One region of the Polaromonas sp. UC242_47 genome, then DNA from elsewhere that is predicted to be linked to it. Evidence: riboswitches for the same ligand, from Rfam matches in the RefSeq annotation. Region 1 holds a riboswitch; the other holds the start of a gene.
What was found. A riboswitch is a leader RNA that binds a small molecule or an ion and turns the genes downstream of it on or off. The one in region 1 is predicted to bind S-adenosylhomocysteine.
Positions count from the first base shown of each region.

Region 2: it holds a riboswitch for S-adenosylhomocysteine, as region 1 does, so the genes downstream of both, ahcY (adenosylhomocysteinase) here and metH (methionine synthase) in region 1, are expected to answer to the same signal.

Region 1 is NZ_JBIOAO010000001.1:205,274-215,595, reverse strand. Features, by position in the region: gene metH (methionine synthase) at 1-2,654, opposite strand, end outside; S-adenosyl-L-homocysteine riboswitch at 2,695-2,787, opposite strand; gene ACHMXK_RS01045 (phosphoribosylaminoimidazolesuccinocarboxamide synthase) at 2,856-3,764, opposite strand; gene fba (class II fructose-bisphosphate aldolase) at 3,858-4,922, opposite strand; gene pyk (pyruvate kinase) at 5,127-6,560, opposite strand; gene ACHMXK_RS01030 (fatty acid desaturase) at 6,831-7,925, shown strand; gene ACHMXK_RS01025 (phosphoglycerate kinase) at 7,986-9,179, opposite strand; gene ACHMXK_RS01020 (AzlD domain-containing protein) at 9,360-9,695, opposite strand; gene ACHMXK_RS01015 (AzlC family ABC transporter permease) at 9,692-10,322, opposite strand, start outside.
Region 2 is NZ_JBIOAO010000001.1:4,172,555-4,182,876, forward strand. Features, by position in the region: gene ACHMXK_RS20295 (cupin domain-containing protein) at 1-288, shown strand, start outside; gene ACHMXK_RS20300 (septal ring lytic transglycosylase RlpA family protein) at 366-974, opposite strand; gene metF (methylenetetrahydrofolate reductase [NAD(P)H]) at 987-1,817, opposite strand; gene ACHMXK_RS20310 (TlyA family RNA methyltransferase) at 1,857-2,858, opposite strand; gene ahcY (adenosylhomocysteinase) at 3,008-4,438, opposite strand; S-adenosyl-L-homocysteine riboswitch at 4,537-4,611, opposite strand; gene ACHMXK_RS20320 (HAD-IIB family hydrolase) at 4,644-5,465, shown strand; partial or broken gene uvrA (excinuclease ABC subunit UvrA) at 5,559-10,322, opposite strand, start outside.

The DNA.
Region 1 (10,322 bases):
AAACCGCTGACGCTGGCCGCCGGGGTCATGGCCAGGCTTTCCGTCAGCGCCATGCCGATGTCCGCCGCCTGCAGCAGCTCGAACATGTCTTTCTTGACGCTGTGGTCCGGACAAGCCGGGTAACCCGGCGCCGGACGTATGCCCTGGTATTTTTCGGCAATCATGTCCTCGGGACTCAAGGCTTCGTCGGCGGCATAACCCCACAAGTCCTGCCGCACGCGTTTGTGCATGGCCTCGGCAAAAGCTTCGGCCAGGCGGTCGGCCAGGGCCTTGAGCATGATGGACGAGTAGTCGTCGTTGTCGTCGTTGAAGTATTTTTCCTTCTTCTCGGCGCCCAGACCGGCGGTCACGGCAAACACACCGATGTAGTCCTGGATTTGTGAGCCTTTCAGGCCTGCAGCCCCCGCTCCTTGTGCGCGAGCAGCTATCACTTCAGGAGCGAGCTGCTTGGGCGCCACAAAGTCTGCCAGGCAGCGGCTGGGCCGCATCACGCCGTCGAGCGCGGTTTTTTCGGCTTGCTGGCGCAGACCGTACCAGGTCATGGCGACTTCGCTGCGCGACTCATCGGTATAAATCTCGATGTCGTCACCCACGCTGTTGGCCGGGTACAGCCCCATCACCCCGCTGGCCGTGAGCCAGCGGCCTTCGATCAGGCGTTTGAGCATGCGCTGGGCATCGGCATAGACCCGCACGGCCTCGGTGCCCACCACCTCGTCTTTCAGAATCGCCGGGAAAGGGCCGGCCAGGTCCCAGGTCTGGAAAAACGGGCCCCAGTCGATGTAGTTGGCCAGCTCCGCCAGATCGAAATTCTTGAACACGCGCCGGCCAATAAATTTGGGCACAGGCGGCGTGTAGTGGGCCCAGTCGATCGGCGTCTTGTTCGCACGCGCCTTGGCCAAAGGCCACATCGGGATTTGTTTTTTGTTGGCGTGTTGCGTGCGCACCTTGTCGTAGTCGCTGTTGAGCTCGTCGATGTATTTGGCGGCCTGGTCAGAGAGCAGACTTTGCGCCACACTGACGCTGCGCGAAGCGTCGGGCACGTAAACCACCGGGCCTTCGTAATGCGGCGAAATTTTGACGGCGGTGTGGACTCGGCTGGTGGTGGCGCCACCAATCATCAGCGGGATTTTCTTGATGCGGAAATGGTCGTCCTTCTGCATCTCGCCGGCCACGTATTGCATTTCTTCCAGGCTGGGCGTGATCAGGCCGGACAGGCCCACGATGTCGGCGCCTTCGATCTTGGCGCGTGCCAGGATTTCATGGCAAGGCACCATCACCCCCATGTTGACCACGTCGAAGTTGTTGCATTGCAACACCACGGTAACGATGTTTTTGCCGATGTCATGCACGTCGCCCTTGACCGTGGCGATGATGATTTTGCCCTTGGTCTTGACGTCGCCGCCGGCGGCTTCGAGCAGCAGTTTTTCGGCTTCGATATAAGGCAGCAAATGCGCCACCGCCTGTTTCATCACGCGTGCGCTTTTCACCACCTGCGGCAAAAACATCTTGCCCTGGCCGAACAAATCGCCGACCACGTTCATGCCGTCCATCAACGGGCCTTCGATCACATGCAGCGGCCGGCCGCCTTCGGCCTTGATGGCCTGCCAGACCTCTTCGGTGTCGGGCACGATGTGTTCGTTCATGCCGTGCACCAGGGCGTGTGACAAGCGCTGGCGCACCGGCAGGGCGCGCCACTCGTTTTTCTTCGTGTCGTCCTTGGCGCCGCTTTTGGCGGTTTCGGCGACTTCGATCAGGCGTTCGCTGGGCGAAAGTTCGGGCTCGCCCGGTTTGTAGACGGGCTGGCGATTCAGCACCACGTCTTCGACACGTTCGCGCAAGGTCGGCTCCAGGTCGTCATACACGCCGACCATGCCGGCGTTGACAATGCCCATGTCCATGCCGGCCTGGATCGCGTGGTACAGGAAGACCGTGTGGATGGCTTCACGCACCGGGTCGTTGCCGCGAAAGCTGAAACTCACGTTGGACACGCCACCGGAGACCTTGGCGCCCGGCAGGTTGGCCTTGATCCAGCGTGTGGCGTTGATGAAGTCCACCGCGTAGTTGTTGTGTTCTTCAATCCCCGTGGCAATCGCAAAAATGTTGGGGTCGAAGATGATGTCTTCGGGCGGAAAGTCCAGCTCGTCGACCAGCACGCGGTAAGCGCGTTCGCAGATTTCGATCTTGCGTGCGTAGGTGTCGGCCTGACCCTGTTCGTCAAAAGCCATCACCACCGCCGCCGCGCCGTAACGCTTGAGCAGCTTGGCCTGCTGCTTGAAGGACTCCAAGCCCTCTTTCATCGAGATCGAGTTGACAATGCCCTTGCCCTGGATGCAGCGCAGGCCGGCTTCGATCACACTCCACTTGGAGCTGTCGATCATGATGGGCACACGTGCGATGTCGGGCTCGCTGGCGATCAGGTTCAGGAAACGCACCATGGCGGCCTGGCTGTCCAGCATGGCCTCGTCCATGTTGATGTCGATGATTTGCGCGCCGTTTTCGACTTGCTGGCGCGCCACGACCAGCGCCTGCTCGTATTCGCCGTTGAGAATCATGCGGGCAAAAGCCTTGGAGCCCGTCACGTTGGTGCGCTCGCCAATGTTGACGAACAGGGTGCCGGCGCCAATGTTTACCGGCTCCAGGCCGGACAGTTTCATCGGGGGGACTTGAATTTCAGACATCACTCACCTTAGGAATCAAAGGTGAGCGCCGTTGCAAAGGCAGGCCGCGGCGGCCTGCTGTCACTCAAGCCTGACGAAACCGGGTTTCGCTGCAACGCTCCTTGAGTTGGATGTATTTTAAACGCTCCCCGATTCGCTTGCGCAAATCGGTGGCCATTTCAGTGAAATTTAGGCGGCTCAGGCCGTCAGTCGCGCCAGCGCTTCCTGGTATTTGGCTGCGGTTTTTTCGACCACGTCCTGCGGCACGCGCGGCGCGGGCGGGGTTTTGTCCCAGGGTTTGCCATTGACCAGGGTCTGCTCCAGCCAGTCACGCACAAACTGCTTGTCGTAACTGGGCGGGTTCTGCCCGGCGGCAAAGGCCTGCTCGTAACCTTCAATCGGCCAATAACGCGAGGAGTCGGGTGTCAACACCTCGTCCATCAGGGTCAAGGTGCCGTTTTCATCCAGGCCGAACTCGAACTTGGTGTCGGCAATGATGATGCCTTTGGTCAGCGCAAACGCCGCTGCGGCTTCATAAATCCGGATGCTGAGGTCGCGGATTTGTGCGGCCAGCTCCGGCCCCACCACCTTGACCATTTGCTCGTAGCTGATGTTTTCGTCGTGTTCACCCACGGCCGCCTTGGCGGCCGGCGTGAAGATAGTCGCCGGCAGTTTCGAGGCGTTTTTCAGGCCGGGCGGCAGGGCCACGCCGCAAACCGCCTGGCTCTCCTGGTACTCCTTCCAGCCGCTGCCGGCCAGGTAACCGCGCACCACGGCCTCGACCGGAATCGGCTTGAGGCGTTTGACCAGCATGGAGCGGTCTTTCACCTGCGGGATTTCAGCCGGTGTCACCACACTTTCAGGCGCCTCGCCGGTCAGGTGGTTGGGGCAGAGATTGCCCAGCTTGTCGAACCAGAACAGCGCCATCTGCGTCAGCAGCGCGCCCTTGCCGGGAATCGGCTCGCCGAGGATCACGTCAAAAGCGCTCAGGCGGTCGCTGGCGACCATCAGCAGCCGGTCTGTGCCCACGGCATAGTTGTCGCGGACTTTGCCGCGCGCCAGCAAGGGCAGGGAAGTAAGGGCCGAAGTGTGGAGTGCGGTGGTCATGGGTGCTTGCCAAAGTAAAAAAGCCCGCTGGTATCAGCGAGCTTTTTATTATCGCCCGTTCGAAAACCGGCGCGGGATTTTGTCGTTTTTTACTTAATTCACGACCTGGACCAGCTCGCCCTTGGCGTATTTGGCGGCGACAACGCTGAGCGACTCGCCCTTGATTTTGCTGGCCTGGCCTTCACAGCCGAACTCGATGTAACGCTGCTTGCAAATCGCCTTGGCGGCGGCCGTGGCGGGTTTGAGCCACTCGCGCGGGTCAAACTTGGCTGGATTTTCGGCCATGAATTTGCGCGCGGCGGCCGTCATCGCCAGGCGGATGTCGGTGTCGATGTTGATCTTGCGCACGCCAAACTTGATGGCTTTCTGGATCTCTTCGACCGGCACGCCGTAGGTTTCCTTCATGTCGCCGCCGTACTGGCGAATGATGGCCAGCAGGTCTTGCGGCACGCTGGACGAACCGTGCATGACCAGATGGGTGTTGGGGATGCGGCGGTGGATTTCCTTGACACGTTCAATCGCCAGGATGTCGCCTGTGGGCTTGCGCGTGAACTTGTAGGCGCCGTGGCTGGTGCCGATGGCAATCGCCAGGGCGTCGAGCTGGGTGCGTTTGACAAAGTCGGCGGCCTGCTCGGGGTCGGTCAGCAGCTGGTCGTGCGTCATCACGGCGTCGGTGCCGTGGCCGTCTTCCTTGTCGCCCTGCATGGTTTCCAGGCTGCCCAGGCAGCCGAGTTCGCCTTCGACCGAGACGCCGGTGGCGTGCGCCATGTCCACCACCTTGCGCGTGACCTCGACGTTGTAGTCGTAGTCGGCAATGGTCTTGCCGTCGGCCATCAAGGAGCCGTCCATCATCACCGAGCTGAAGCCCAGGTTGATGGCGCCCTGGCAAACATCGGGGCTCTGGCCGTGGTCCTGGTGCATGACCACAGGAATATGCGGGTAGCTCTCGACCGCGGCCTGGATCAGGTGTTTGAGAAACGCTTCGCCAGCGTATTTGCGGGCGCCGGCGCTGGCCTGCATGATGACGGGGGCATTGACCTCGTCAGCGGCCTGCATGATGGCCTGGACTTGCTCCAGGTTGTTGACGTTGAAAGCCGGAATGCCGTAGGTGTGAACTGCCGCATGGTCCAGCAGCTCGCGCATGGAAACGAGTGCCATAAATATATTCCCGGAAAGAGGGTAACTGGGTGGTAACTCCCCCCATTTTACCCGCTGTGCACCAGGCGGCCAGCAGTGCCCCCACACACCCGGGGCTTAAGCACCTGACCCTGCAGGCCGGCGCAGACCCGCAGGGTCAGCACCAGTTGCTCCTGATTTAATAGCTTTTTGTGCTTGTCACGACTGGTCTAGAGCCCGATTTGACTAGGCAACCCGGCAGATTTTCAGCATATTGGTGCCGCCAGGCGCACCCATGGGTTCGCCGCAGGTGATGGCGTACACGTCGCCGCTTTGCACGATGTTGCGGCGCAGCAGGTGGCCTTCGGCCTGGTCCAGCGCGGTGTCGCGATCGGCGCTGGTGTCCATCAGCAGCGGACGCACGTTGCGGTACAGCGCCATCCTGCGCTGGGTCGCCAGGTTGGGCGTCAGCGCGTAAATCGGCATACGGATGTCGTGGCGGCTCATCCACAGCGGTGTGGCGCCGCTGTCGGTCAGGGCCACGATGGCCTTGGCGCCCAGGTGGTGGGCCGTGAACAAGGCACCCATGGCAATCGACTGGTCGATGCGGGTGAAGGTTTTGCCGCTGAAGTCGGCGTCCAGCGCCGCGTATTCGGCTTTTTCGGCTTCCAGGCAGATGCTGGCCATTTCTTCAATGGTTTCCAGCGGGTATTTGCCAGCCGCGGTTTCGGCACTCAGCATCACGGCGTCGGTGCCGTCGAGCACGGCGTTGGCTACGTCGCTGACTTCGGCGCGTGTCGGCACCGGGTTCAACACCATGCTTTCCATCATTTGGGTCGCGGTGATGACCAGTTTGTCATACGCGCGGGCCAGCTTGATCATGCGTTTTTGCAGCGCCGGCACGGCGGCATGGCCCACTTCCACGGCCAGATCACCGCGCGCGACCATGATGCCGTCGCTGACCTGCAGGATTTCTTCGAGCTTGGGGATGGCCTCGGCGCGTTCGATCTTGGCGATCAGGCCGGGCTTGTGTTTGTAGGGTGCGGCGGCCACGTTGCAGAGCTGGCGCGCCATTTCCATATCGGTGGCGTTCTGGGGGAAACTCACCGCCACGTAATCGGCCTGGAAACTCATGGCGGTCTTGATGTCCTCCATGTCCTTGCCGGTCAGCGCCGGCGCGGTCAGCCCGCCGCCTTTTTTGTTGATGCCCTTGTTGTTGGACAAGATGCCGCCGACCTTGACGGTGGTGATCACCTCTTCGCCACGCACGGCATCCACCGTCAGCACAATCAGGCCGTCGTTGAGCAGCAAGACGTCGCCGGCACGCACGTCGCGCGGCAGTTCCTTGTAGTCCAGCCCGACACCCTTGAGGTCGCCGGGTTCCTGGCGCGAGGCGTCCAGCACAAACTTGGCGCCGGCCACCAGCATGACCTTGCCTTCGGCAAATTTGCCGACGCGGATTTTCGGACCCTGCAGGTCGGCCATGATGGCGACTTCGCGGCCGGCGCGCTGGGCGGCTTCGCGCACCATGACGGCCCGGTCGATGTGGTCCTGGGCCGTGCCGTGGCTGAAGTTCAGGCGAACCACGGTGACGCCGGCACGTATCATTTTTTCGAGCAGCGCGGGATCGCTGGAAGCGGGGCCAAGGGTGGCAACAATTTTCGTGGCACTGCTGTGCATGTCTGTCTCCTGTAATTTAGTTTCTGATTCTCACACGGAAAAGTTACAAACCGGTTACCGATCCCCCCTGTCCTCGCTCAACTTCCGCCGCTGCAGTGCCTCTGCCTTGATCTTGGTCAGATGGTGCGCGCCGCTCGGCCTCTAGGATCACAGGGTCAGCTTGCATCACAGGGTCAGCTTGCGACCCCACGCGGCGCCGCCCCGGTTTCGCCAGGCCACTCCCCCACCTCTTCCACGCTTTCGTCCATGATGCCTCCGCCTGAACACCCCGTGCCCGATTCTGCCGCCCCCCAGCCGCTGCCGACAAACGCCGCTTTGCCGCATCGCAAGGTCATACGCGCTTGGCTGCTGCCCTTGGCACAACGCAGCAGCTGGCGCGCCCTGGTCTTGCTCGCTGTCGACTACATGCTGCTGACGGCCTTGCTGGCCGGCGTGGTGGGCCTGGAGCCGGTCTGGCTAAAGCTCTTGTGCGGGCTGGCCGCCGGTTTTGTGATTGGCCGGCTGTTTGTGATTGGCCACGACGGCTGCCACCACAGCCTCACGCCACACCGCCGCCTCAACCGCTGGCTGGGCCGCATCGCCTTTTTGCCCTCGCTGACCGCCTACAGCCTGTGGGACGTGGGCCACAACGCGGTGCACCACGGCTTCACCAACCTCAAAGGTGTGGATTTTGTCTGGGCGCCGCTCACACAAGCGGAGTTTCGGGCTTTGTCGCCTTTGGGCCGCCTGATGCAGCGAATCTATCGCAGCGGCTGGGGCCCTGGCGTGTATTACCTGGTCGAGATCTGGTGGAAAAAGATGATGTTTCCGCGTGCCTCCAGCCTGGGCAACACCCGGCGCGCCATCTTCACCTGGGACTGCCTGCTGGTGACGGCGTTTGCCGCGCTGTGGATTGCTGGGCTGATAGCAGCAGCCTGGCTGACCTACCAGTCCGCGCTGCTTTTGCTGCTGCTGGGCTTTGTCGTGCCGCTGTTTTTCTGGTTCCACATGATGGGTTTTGTGATTTACGGTCACCACACCCACGTCAAGGTGTGCTGGCACGACGACCGCGCCGCCTGGCAACGCGCCCAGCCTTTTGTCTCGACAACCGTGCACCTGACCTTTCCCTGGCAGATAGGTACGCTGGTGCATCACATCATGGAGCACACCGCCCACCACGTGGACATGAGCATCCCGCTTTACCAACTCAAGGCCGCGCAAGCCAGGCTGGAAGAACTGCTGCCTGGCCGCATCGTGGTCCAGCGTTTTTCCTGGCGCTGGTATTTCGACACGGCACGTGCCTGCAAGTTGTATGACTTCAGGCGCCGCTGCTGGACCGACTTTGCCGGCCGCGCCACCAGTCCGCCGGCCCGCGCCGTTTTATAAGAAAAACAGGGCTCTAGCCCTCATGGGACGGGCGCAAACAGCTATCGAAACAATAGCGTTTTAGCTTTCTGCCCGGCGCTGCAAAATTTCGAAGGCCGGCAGGGTTTTGCCTTCCAGCACTTCCAGGAAAGCGCCGCCACCGGTGGAGATATAACCCACGTCTTTTTCAATGCCGTATTTGGCAATCGCAGCCAGGGTGTCGCCGCCGCCGGCGATGCTGAAAGCGCTGCTGGCGGCAATCGCTTCGGCAATGGTTTTGGTGCCGCCTTCAAAAGCGTCGAACTCGAACACACCGACCGGTCCGTTCCAGACAATGGTGCCGGCCGCCATCAATTGGGCTGCGAGTTTTTTCGCCGTGTCGGGGCCGATGTCCAGGATCAGGTCGTCGTCCGCCACCTCGGCCGCGGCTTTCACCGTGGCGACCGCATCGGCCGCGAAGGTTTTGGCGGTGACCACGTCGCTGGGAATCGGCACCTCGGCGCCGCGTGCCTTCATGGCCGCCATCACGGCTTTGGCTTCCTCCAGCAATTCACGCTCGGCCAGGCTTTTGCCAATCGGCAGGCCGTTGGCCAGCATGAAGGTGTTGGCGATGCCACCACCGACAATCAACTGGTCCACCTTGCCGGCCAGCGCCTTGAGGATGGTCAGTTTGGTCGAGACCTTGCTGCCGGCCACAATGGCGACCAGCGGGCGTTTGGGATTGGCCAGGGCTTTGGAGATGGCATCCATTTCGGCCGCCAGCAAGGGGCCGGCGCAGGCCGTGGGGACAAACTGCGCGATGCCGTAGGTCGAGGCTTCGGCGCGGTGGGCCGTGCCAAAGGCGTCGTGCACAAAAATATCGCACAACGCGGCCATTTTGCGGGCCAGGCCTTCATCATTCTTTTTCTCACCGGGATTGATACGGCAGTTTTCCAGCAGCACCAGTTGGCCCGGTGCCACATCCACACCGTCCACCCAGCCCGACAACAGCGGCACCTCGCGCTGCATCAACTCGCCCAGGCGTTGCGCCACGGGGGCCAAAGAGTCCTCAGGCTTGAACTGGCCTTCGGTCGGGCGGCCCAGGTGCGAGGTCACCATCACGGCCGCGCCGGCGTCCAGCGCCATCTGGATGCAGGGAATCGAGGCGCGGATACGCGTGTCTTCGGTGATGCGGCCGCTGTCATCTTGCGGCACGTTCAGGTCGGCACGGATAAACACACGCCGGCCTTGGACAAGGCCTTGGGCGCAGAGGTCGGAGAAACGGATGAATTTCATGAAAACTCGCAGTGAAAGGTTCGGGCCAACACGCCCAAAATCATCAAATTGTAGGTGCGCCACCCAGAGGGTGTTCTTACTGCCAGCAGGGGCCGCGGAACCGGCTTCGCCGGGCCGCAGGCGCAGCAGCCCCCGCGGGGGCAGGGAGTTACACGCAGTGAGCGACCGTGGGGGCCACATTCACCAGCCCAGTCCGATGTGCAAAGGCAGATACACCGCCATGCCGGCCACGATGGTGCCCAGCACACCTTTGCGCCAGAAAAACCAGGCGGCGCCGGCCAGCGCGGCAAAGATCCGGGCGTCCTGCCAGGTGTCGATCAACTGGCCCTGGGTCATGACAATCTCCGGAATGATGACGCCGGACAAGGCCGCAATCGGCGCGTAATGCAGGCCGCGTTGGGCCCAATGCGGCAGGCTCCAGGGCTTGCTGGAGATGAAGAAAAACGAGCGGGCGATCACGGTGACCACGGTCAGGCCGAGAATGGTGAGCACGGTCCAGGCATCCGTCCCGTTCATGTCGCACCGCCGGTTTCTGCCACGGGGGCTTTGGGTTTTTCGAGCAGCAGGCACACCGCCACGGCGGCGGCAATGGCCACCACGATGTTGAGTTTGAGCGGCAAGGCGAACACCGCCACCGCGGCCGCACCGGCCACACCGGCAGAAACCAGGCGCAAACGTGTGCTGGCCAGCGAACACATGATGCCGACCAGCGCCAGGATGCCGGCAAAACCCAGGCCCCGATGTGTCGGCACTGTATTGGCCAGGGCCGTGCCTAGCAAACTCGCGCCTACCCAGCTGAGCCAGTTGACGCCACAGTTGCCGGCCAGGTAAGCCTCCTGGGCGCGCAGCAGCGGCAAGTCATCCGGCGCCGCCGGCTTCGGATAACGCTGGGTGAACAGAACATAACTGAGGTCGGCCGTGAGGTAACCACTGAGCAGGCGCCGCCACAGGGGCTGGTGCATCAAATAAGGCCGCAGGTGGGCGCTGAACACCACAAAACGCAAGTTGACACAAAACGCCGTGGCCAGAATCACCCACATGGGGGCGCCCGCCATCATCAGCGGCACGGCCGCCAGCTGCGAACTGCCGGCAAACACCATCACCCCCATCAGCACGGCTTCAAACACACTCATGCCGGACTTG
Region 2 (10,322 bases), 4.0 Mb from region 1:
GAGATGAATGCCCGGGGACTTGTCAGCACCGACAACGCCACGATTGGCATTCAGTCCGGCAACGTGGCAAAACATATCCATCCCAAAACCGACGAGATCCAGTACATCATCGAAGGAAGCGGCGCGATGTGGCTGGGCGGCGAACGCAAGGAATTCAAACCGGGCACGCTGATCATCATCCCCAAAGGCACGGCACATGGCGGCACCGTGGTGACCAGCGGGCCCGTCAAAGCCCTCGCGATCAAGATACCGCCGCAGGCCAGGGACGACGTGACTTTCGTCAACTGAGCGACCGCAAACCGCCGGTGCTGGTGCGACCGGCGGCCAGAAACTCAGCGCCCCCTGACACCTGCAGTGAGCCAGGTTCAACGCGCCTTCGGCTTCACCCGCTTGACGACCCGTGCACGTTTTTTGGCCGGCGCTGGCGGTGGCCGCGCTTCAGCCACCGCTGGCGTGGACTCCGGCACCAGCAGCACCACCTCCTTGAAGCCCAGGCCCAACATGCCGAGTTCTTCGGCGGCGGCGCGGCTCACGTCGATGATGCGGTTGCGGCTGAAGGGGCCGCGGTCGGTGATGCGTACATCCACGTCCCGGCCGTTGACCAGGCTGTGCACCCGCACCATGGTGCCAAAAGGCAAGGTGCGGTGGGCGGCCGTCAGGGCGTGCATGTCGTAAATCTCGCCGCTGGCGGTGCGCCGGCCCTGAAAACCCGGGCCATACCAGGAGGCGCCGCCGCGCTCGAACTCGCGCGCGGGTTCGCCCGCCAGCAGCTCCGGCCGGGCCGGCTCATCGGCCGGCCGCTCTGCGGGTGATGCCGTCTGGCTGGAGGAAGCGCCTGGCGCTTTAGGAGTCTTGCCGGCGCGTGGCACGGGCTCGGCAGGTGTGGCCGGCGTGGACACCGGCGCCGTCGTACACGCGGCCAGCAGCGCCAGCAAGCTGGCGGCCAAGGCAAACCGGATCACACCCTGTTGCATGGGTGGCCGGCCTTAAGCCCCGTTCAGCCGCCGGATGATTTCCGTGGTCGCGGCGGCCTGGTTCATGGTGTAGAAATGGATGGCGGGCACGCCGGCTGTTTGCAGCTGGGCGCACAGGGCGGTGATCACGTCCAGGCCAAAACTCTTGATGGACGCGGTGTCGTCGCCGTAGCCCTGCAGGCGCAGGCGTATCCAGCGCGGGATTTCTGCGCCGCAGGCGTCGCTGAAACGCATGAGCTGCGTGGAACTGGTGATAGGCATGATGCCGGGCACCACCGGCACATCAATTCCCATCTTCTGCGTGTCATCGACGAAGCGGAAGTAGGCGTCGGCGTTGAAAAAATACTGGGTGATGGCCGAATTGGCACCGGCCCTGACCTTGGTCGCAAAGGCCTGCAGGTCGGCGTCGGCCGATTTGGCCTGCGGATGGATCTCGGGGTAGGCCGCCACCTCGATGTGAAAGGCATCGCCCGTGGTCTCGCGGATAAACGCCACCAGGTCACTGGCGTAATGAAACTCGCCACCCATGCCGTAACCGCTGGGCAGGTCGCCGCGCAAGGCCACCAGGCGCGTCACGCCCATGGCCTGCAGCTCGGCCAGTTGCTGGCGCACCGTGGCCTTGGTCGCACCGACACAAGAGAAGTGGCAGGCGGCCTGCACACCTTCGGCCAGGATTTCCTTGACCGTGCCAAAGGTGCCGTCCTGGGTCGAGCCACCGGCACCAAAAGTCACCGAGCAAAACTCGGGCTGGTGCGCGTACAAGGCCTGGCGCACACCGCGCAGCTTGTCGGCGCCTTCAGGCGTTTTGGGTGGGAAAAATTCAAAGCTGATCGGAAGATTCATCACCAGTCTCACTTGTTCTTCAGGACGTCGCAGCGCGGCTCAATCGTCTTTGTCGCGGCGTTTGCCGCGCGCCGGGCCATGCTGGCCGGCGTGGGCTTCTTCAGAGTCCTCGTGCGCCTCATGCATGGCGCGCAGTTCGCTGCGCGGTGTGCGTTTGGCGGCCTTGCGCGGTGGGGCGACCGCCAGCGGCTGGTCTTCCCCCACGGCTTCATGGCCTTTTTTCGCATGGATAAAAAATTCGCGGTTGCCGTCGCCGCCTTCAATCGGAGAGTCCAGCCAGCCCAACACCTCCAGGCCCAGCCCGGTGCAGGTGTCGCGCAAACGTTTTTCGACAAACGCAAAATGCACCGGATCACGCACGATGCCGCCCTTGCCCACCTGGCCAGGCTGCAATTCAAACTGCGGCTTGACCAGCATCAACAAGTGGCCGTCGGGCTTGAGCAGGCGCACCACGGCGGGCAACACCAGGGTCAGCGAGATAAAGGACAAATCGCCGGTCAGGAAGTCGAAGATCGGGTCGAAGTCGGTGTCTTCTTCGTAGCCTTCACCGCCCTCGCCATCTTCGCCCTCTTCGCCGCCACGCATGGCCCGGCTGTAATGCGTCACCAATTCGTCGGCCGTCAGCGAACGGGCATTGACCCCTTCGATACACACCACGCGCGCATCGTCGCGCATCGTGCCGTGCAACTGCCCATGGCCCACGTCCACACCCACCACCTGGGCGGCGCCACGCTGCAGCAGGCAGTCGGTGAAACCGCCAGTGGACTGGCCGATGTCCAGGCAGCGCAAGCCGCTGACATCGACACCGGTTTTCTGGAGTGCGCCTTCGAGCTTGAGGCCGCCGCGCGAAATGTATTTCGCCTCGGTGGTGTCCGGCACCTGGACCTCGGCGTTGCCGGGCAATTCGTCGCCGTTTTTGGCGACTTTTTTCCAGGGGCCGCCCTCTTCCACGCGCCACAAGACGCCCGAAGCAATCAGGCGCTGGGCCTGCGAGCGGGTGGTGGCCAGGCCATGTTCAACAAGAAAGAGGTCAGCGCGCATGATGGAATTTTCTGCCTTTTACGGCGTTGATGGCGTAGCGAGCGGCCCGAGAGCAAGGCGCGGGTGGCAGGCAACCGGAATGCACTTCAGGTGCATGAGGATTGCCTGATCAGGACCCGCAACGCCGCTATCGGATCGCGCAGTAGCCATTAGTAGCGGTAGGTGTTGGCCTTGTACGGGCCGGCCTTGTTCACGCCAATGTAGGCCGCTTGTTCGTCGGTCAATTCGGACAGCATGGCGCCGACCTTCTTCAGGTGCAGACGCGCCACTTTTTCGTCCAGATGTTTGGGCAACACATACACCTTGCCGGCTTCGTATTCAGACTGCTTGGTGAACAGTTCGATCTGGGCGATGGTCTGGTTCGCAAAGCTGGACGACATGACAAAGCTGGGGTGGCCGGTGCCGCAACCCAGGTTCACCAGACGGCCCTTGGCCAGCAGGATGATACGTTTGCCGTCCGGGAAGATCACGTGGTCAACTTGCGGCTTGATCTCTTCCCACTCGCATTTTTCCAGCGAAGCGATGTCGATTTCGTTGTCAAAGTGGCCGATGTTGCAGACGATGGCCTGGTCCTTCATGGCGGCCATGTGTTCGTAACGGATCACATCCTTGTTGCCGGTGGTGGTCACGAAAATGTCGCACTTGTCGGCGGCGTATTCCATGGTCACAACCTTGTAACCTTCCATCGCGGCCTGCAGGGCGTTGATCGGGTCGATCTCGGTCACCCAGACTTGCGCGCTCAATGCGCGCAAGGCTTGGGCCGAACCTTTGCCCACGTCGCCGTAACCGGCCACACAAGCGACCTTGCCGGCGATCATCACGTCGGTGGCGCGTTTGATGCCGTCCACCAGGGATTCGCGGCAGCCGTAGAGGTTGTCGAACTTGGACTTGGTCACCGAGTCGTTGACATTGATGGCGCGCAGGGCCAAGGTGCCCTTGGCCGACATTTCATTCAAACGCAACACGCCGGTGGTGGTTTCTTCGGTCACGCCGATGATGTTTTTCAGGCGGCGGCTGTACCAGGTCGGGTCTTGCGCGAGCTTGGCCTTGATGGAATTGAACAGGCAGATTTCTTCTTCGCTACCGGGCTTGCTCAGCAGGCTGGCATCGGTCTCGGCCTTGGTGCCCAGGTGCATCAACAAGGTGGCATCGCCGCCGTCGTCCAGAATCATGTTCGGACCTTCTTCAGGCGTGCCCTTGGCGCCGCTGAATTCGAAGATGCGGTGGGTGTAGTCCCAGTAGTCGGCCAGGGTCTCGCCCTTGACGGCAAACACCGGCGTGCCGGTGGCGGCGATCGCGGCGGCAGCGTGGTCTTGCGTCGAGAAGATGTTGCACGAGGCCCAACGCACGTCGGCGCCCAGGGCTTTCAGGGTCTCGATCAGCACGCCGGTCTGGATGGTCATGTGCAGCGAACCGGTGATACGTGCGCCCTTGAGCGGCTGGGCCTTGGCGAATTCTTCGCGAATGGCCATCAGGCCTGGCATTTCGGTTTCGGCGATCTTCAGTTCCTTGCGGCCCCAGGCGGCAAGGCCGATGTCGGCAATGATGGAATCAGTAACAGGTTTCAGGACGGCGCTCATACGGTTCTCCAGATTTCAAACGTCAATTGGGCAATATCGCCACGGCATGTTGCGTTGAGGAACGGGGATGTCGGTCGGTCACCCGGCTTCTAAGCATATGCGGGTGAGCGTGGTTGCAAATGAAAGTCCTGAGCCTAGACCACATGTCGTGGGTTGCAACGCTCCTCAGGGAGCCGCCATTGTACAGACATGCGACACTTTCGGCATGAAAGCCCTGAAAACCTGGCCCGAAACCGAGCGCCAACACATCACCGGTGTCTTCACCGACATCGACGACACCCTGACCACCGAGGGCGCCATCACACCCGATGCACTGCAGGCGCTGGCCGACCTGAAAGCCGTCGGCATACACGTGATTCCCATCACCGGCCGCCCGGTCGGCTGGAGCGAGCCCTTTGCGCTGAGCTGGCCGGTGGATGCCATCGTCGCCGAAAACGGCGCGGTGGCGCTTGTTTCAAGCCAAAACAGCCTGCAACCTATAGTGGACGGACGTAGTCAGCTATCAAAACTGTATCAACAGGATGAAACCACACGCTTGGCCAACTACGCCCGCATGCAGGAAGTGGCGCGCCGCGTGACGCTGGAAGTGCCCGGCGCCGTGCAATCGGAAGACAGCCCGGGGCGCGAAACCGACATCGCCATAGATCACAGCGAGTTTGTGCATTTGCCGGCCGAGGCCATCAACCAGGCCGTGGCCATCATGCAAAACGAAGGCATGAACGCCACCGTGAGCTCCATCCACATCAACGGCTGGTTTGGCGCACACAACAAGCTGGAAGGCGCACGCTGGATAGTCCGCGAACTGCTGGGCCGCGACCTGGACAGCGAAATGCAGAACTGGGTCTATGTCGGCGACTCGACCAATGACCAGCTGATGTTCGAGGCCTTCCCGCATTCGGTGGGGGTGGCCAATATACGCCGCTTCGAGGCCCAGCTCAGCCACAAGCCGCGTTACATCACCGAGGGGGAACGCGGCGCGGGTTTTGCCGAAGTTGCCAAGGCCGTGCTGGCGGCGCGCCGCCGCTGAGCAGAACGGCGATTTGGCCGGCACTTACAAGCCAAATCCGCCTCCAGCCCAGATACAACGGACGCAAGCAGCTATTGATTCAATAGCAACTCAGGCACACCCACCCGGGCCAGCACACTTTCCAGCGCTTTCCCGGTGTGGGTGCCCAGCTTCACCACCGCCTCCGGCGGCGCGGACGCCACCACCTGGCCGCCGGCGTTGCCGCCGTCCGGGCCGAGGTCAATCACCCAGTCGGCTTCGGCGATCACATCCAGGTCGTGTTCGATCACCACCACGCTGTGGCCACCATTGACTAAACGGTGCAGCACGTGAATCAGTTTTTCGACATCGGCCATGTGCAGACCAACGGTGGGTTCGTCCAGCACGTACAGCGTGTGCGGCGCTTTCTGGCCACGGCGCGTGATGTCGTCACGCACCTTGGACAGCTCGGTCACCAGCTTGATACGCTGGGCCTCGCCACCCGACAAGGTCGGCGAGGGTTGGCCCAAAGTCAGATAACCCAGGCCCACGTCTTTCAGCAGTTGCAGCGGGTGCGCGATGCTGGGCATGGAGGCGAAAAACTCCACGGCTTCATCAACTTCCATGGTCAAGACATCGCCGATGTTTTTGCCGCGCCAGGTCACGGCCTGGGTTTCGGGGTTGAAACGTGCGCCGTGGCAGGTTTCGCACAACACCTTCACATCCGGCAAAAAGCTCATGCCTATGGTGCGCACGCCGGCGCCTTCGCAGGTCGGGCAACGCCCTTCGCCGGTGTTGAAACTGAAACGCCCGGCGCTGTAACCACGTGCCCGCGCTTCCAGCGTGTCGGCAAACAGCTTGCGCACCGTGTCCCAAAAACCGATGTAAGTGGCCGGGCAGGAACGCGGCGTTTTACCGATCGGCGTCTGGTCCACTTCCAGCACACGGTCCACGCCGGCATAACCTTCGATGGCTTCGCAGCCGGTCCAGGCCGGATGTTGGCCGGCGCCATCGGCATCACGCCCGGCCTTGGTTGAACGTTGCATGACCGCGGCATGCACATTGGTCAGCAAGACGTCACGCGCCAAGGTGGATTTGCCGGAACCCGACACGCCTGTCACCGCCACCAGCCGGTACAGCGGCACGTTCACCGACACGTTTTTGAGGTTGTGCAAGTGCGCATTCACCACCTTGAGCCAGGACGTGAACGGCCCCGCAGCGCTGGGCGCCGCGTTGTGCAACGCGCTGGCGCTGGCGGCAGCCGCCTTCAAGGCCTTGGCTTTTAATGCAGCCGCCTTTTGTTTGCTCACGGGTTTGGCATCCGCAGCAACAGGTAGCGCCACCACCACGGCGGCGGGCGCCGCGCCGGTACGCGTCTCGCGGCGCAGCTGCAGCGGATGAATCAGGGGATTGGCCAGGTAACGCCCAGTGAGTGAATCCGGCAGCGTCGCCAGGTGTTCGGCCGTGCCCTGCCCCACCAACTGCCCGCCGCGTTTGCCGGCGCCGGGGCCGATGTCGATGATGTTGTCGGCGCGGCGAATGGTGTCTTCGTCGTGTTCCACCACCACCAGCGTGTTGCCACGCTCACTCAGTTTGCCCAGGGCACGCAACAGGATCTGGTTGTCGCGCGGATGCAGGCCAATCGTGGGTTCGTCCAGCACATAACAAACCCCTTGCAGGTTGGAACCCAGTTGCGCCGCCAGCCGGATACGTTGCGCTTCGCCGCCCGACAAGGTGGGCGCGCCGCGGTCCAGCGTCAGATAACCCAGGCCCACGTCTTCGAGGAATTCGAGCCGGCTTTTGATCTCGGGAACCAGATCGCGTGCAATCCCCGCTTCGCGGCCGGACAACGCCAGTTGTTCCACCCAGGCGCGCACGTCGGTCACCGACAAGGCGGCGATGTCGGCGATGCCTATGCCGGCAAACTTCACCGCGCGGGCTTGCGCGTTCAGGCGTGTGCCTTCGCATTTGGGACAGGCCGCGTCCACCACATCGTCGGCTTCGGGCTCGGCAAAACTTTGTTCGCGGCCCTTGTTGTCGTCGTCACGCACCGAGTCGTCAAACACCTTGCGTTGTTCTTTGGTGAGTTTGACACCGGTACCCCACACAATCCGGGCACCAGCCGTGTTTGCTGTTGTAGCTGAAAAGCCGCGGATCCAGCTCGGGGTAAGAGGTGGAACACACCGGGCAGGCACGCTGCGTGGACGAGGCCTGCAACTGGCCTATGTGTTTGGTGGAGGTGCCAGCCAACATCGCGCCGCGCAAGCCGTCGAGCGGGGCCAACACATGCACCACCCCTTTGCCATGTTGCAGCGCGGTCGTCAGCGCCTGGCGCAGCGCGGCTTCGTTGTCGGGCGTAACGTGGATGTCGGCAATCGGCAACTCGACCGTGTGTTCCTTGAAGCGGTCTATGCGCGGGAAGTTCGTGGTCGGCAAAAACTCGCCGTCGATGCGCAAGTGGGTGTAACCACGCGGCCGCGCCCAGTCGGCCAGTTCGGTGTAGACACCTTTACGGTTGATCACCAGCGGCGCCAGCAGGCCGATGTGCTGGCCGCGGTAGGCCTTGAGCAATTGCGCGGCAATACTTTCAGGGCTTTGCGGCATCACGGCCGCGCCGTCCTTGATGCAATGCTGGATGCCCAGCTTCACATACAAAAGGCGCAGAAAATGCCAGACCTCGGTGGTGGTGCCCACGGTGGACTTGCGCCCCCCGCGCGACAGGCGCTGCTCAATCGCCACCGTGGGCGGAATGCCGTAGACCGCATCGACTTCGGGCCGGCCGGCCGGCTGCACAATGCTGCGCGCATAGGCGTTGAGCGACTCCAGGTAACGCCGCTGGCCTTCGTTGAACAAAATGTCAAAGGCCAGGGTGGACTTGCCGGAGCCCGACACACCGGTCACCACATTGAACTGGCCGCGCGGAATATTCACCGACAGGCTTTTGAGGTTGTGTTCCTTGGCGTTGACGATCTGGATCAGGTTGGAGAACTTGGGCCTGGTGGCCCAGGCCTTGGGCCGCGCTTCTTCGACACCGTGTACCTTGCCCATGGCCTGCTCGTATTCACGCAGCGCCAGCGCGGTGTGAGAGGTCGGGTGCTGGCGCACAGATTCAGGCGTGCCTTGTGCCACCAGCAAACCGCCGGCTTCACCGCCTTCGGGGCCGAGGTCGATCAGCCAGTCGGCGGAACGGATCACGTCCAGGTTGTGTTCGATGATGATCAACGAATGGCCGACGTCGAGCAACTTGCGCAAGGCGCGCATCAGCTTGGCGATGTCGTCAAAATGCAGGCCGGTGGTGGGCTCGTCAAACAAAAAAAGCGTGCCGCGGTTGATGTTTTTCAGCGCCAGCGGCTGGCGGCTGACACTGGCGGTTTTGGAGGCGCCAGCCAGGAAACCGGCGAGCTTGAGACGCTGCGCCTCACCGCCCGACAGGGTCGGCACGGGCTGGCCCAGCTTCACATATTCCAGGCCCACATCCACAATCGGCTGCAAGGCACGAATCACCTCGCGGTCCTGCGCAAACAGCTGGCTGGCCTCACTCACCGTCAGGTCCAGCACGTCGGACACATTCATCAGCCGCGGCAACACATCCCCGATGGCTTTGCGCTCTATCGTGACTTCCAGTATCTCGGGCCGATACCGTTTGCCGTCGCAGTCGGGGCAACGCAGATAAACGTCGCTCAAAAACTGCATCTCCACATGTTCAAAGCCCGAACCACCGCAGGTCGGGCAACGCCCGTCACCGTTGTTGAAGCTGAACTTGGACGCGGTGTAACTGCGTTGCCGCGCCAACGGGGCCTGCGCAAACAATTCGCGCACCGCATCCCAGGCGCCCACATAACTGGCCGGGTTGGAGCGCGCTGTCTTGCCAATCGGCGACTGGTCGACAAACACCACATCGGTCAGGTAGTCCGCGCCCATCAGTCTGTCGTGCGCACCCGGCGTTTCGGTGGCTTTGCCAAACTGGCGCAACAAGGCCGGCGCCAGAATGTCCTGCATCAAGGTGGACTTGCCGGAGCCGCTGACACCGGTGACACAAACCAGGCGCTGTAGCGGAAACTCCACCGTCAGGTTTTTCAGGTTGTGGTCGCGTGCGCCTTCCAGAATCAGGCGCGGTGTGTTGTCGGTGACCGCACGTTTGAAACCCATGCCGACCTGCTTGCGTGAACCAAGGTAGGCGCCGGTCAGGGTATCGGCGTGTTTCAGGTCTTCAGGCGTGCCGTCAAACACAATCTGCCCGCCCTTCTCGCCCGGGCCGGGACCCATGTCTATCATGCGGTCGGCGGCCAGCATCACGGCCGGGTCATGTTCGACCACCACCAAGGTGTTACCTGCATCACGCAGCCTGTGCATGGCCTGGGTGATGCGGTTCATGTCGCGCGGGTGCAGACCGATGGAGGGTTCGTCGAGCACAAACAAGGTGTTGACCAGCGAGGTGCCCAGGGCCGTCGTCAGGTTGATACGCTGCACCTCGCCGCCGGACAAGGTGCGGCTTTGCCGGTCCAGCGTGAGGTAACCAATCCCCACATCACACAGGTATTTGACGCGGGTGTGGATTTCCTCGAACAAGGATTTCAACGCCTTGTATTCCGCATCGGGCGCAACGCCGTCTTGCACAACCGCCGGTGCCAGGCCATTGAAGAACTGTCGAAGGCGGTCAATCGGCAGTTGCATCAAGTCATGCAAACTCAGGCCAGGCAGGGCTTCAAGTTGCGCACGGCTCCAGTCCACGCCCACCGGCATGAAACGTTTGCCCGGCGGCAACACGGCATCGGCCGCCTCTTTGGAACCCAGGCGCCACAACAAGGCCTCCAGCTTCAGGCGCGCACCGCCGCAGGTTTCGCACGGTGTGTAGCTGCGGTACTTGGACAGCAGCACACGGATGTGCATCTTGTAGGC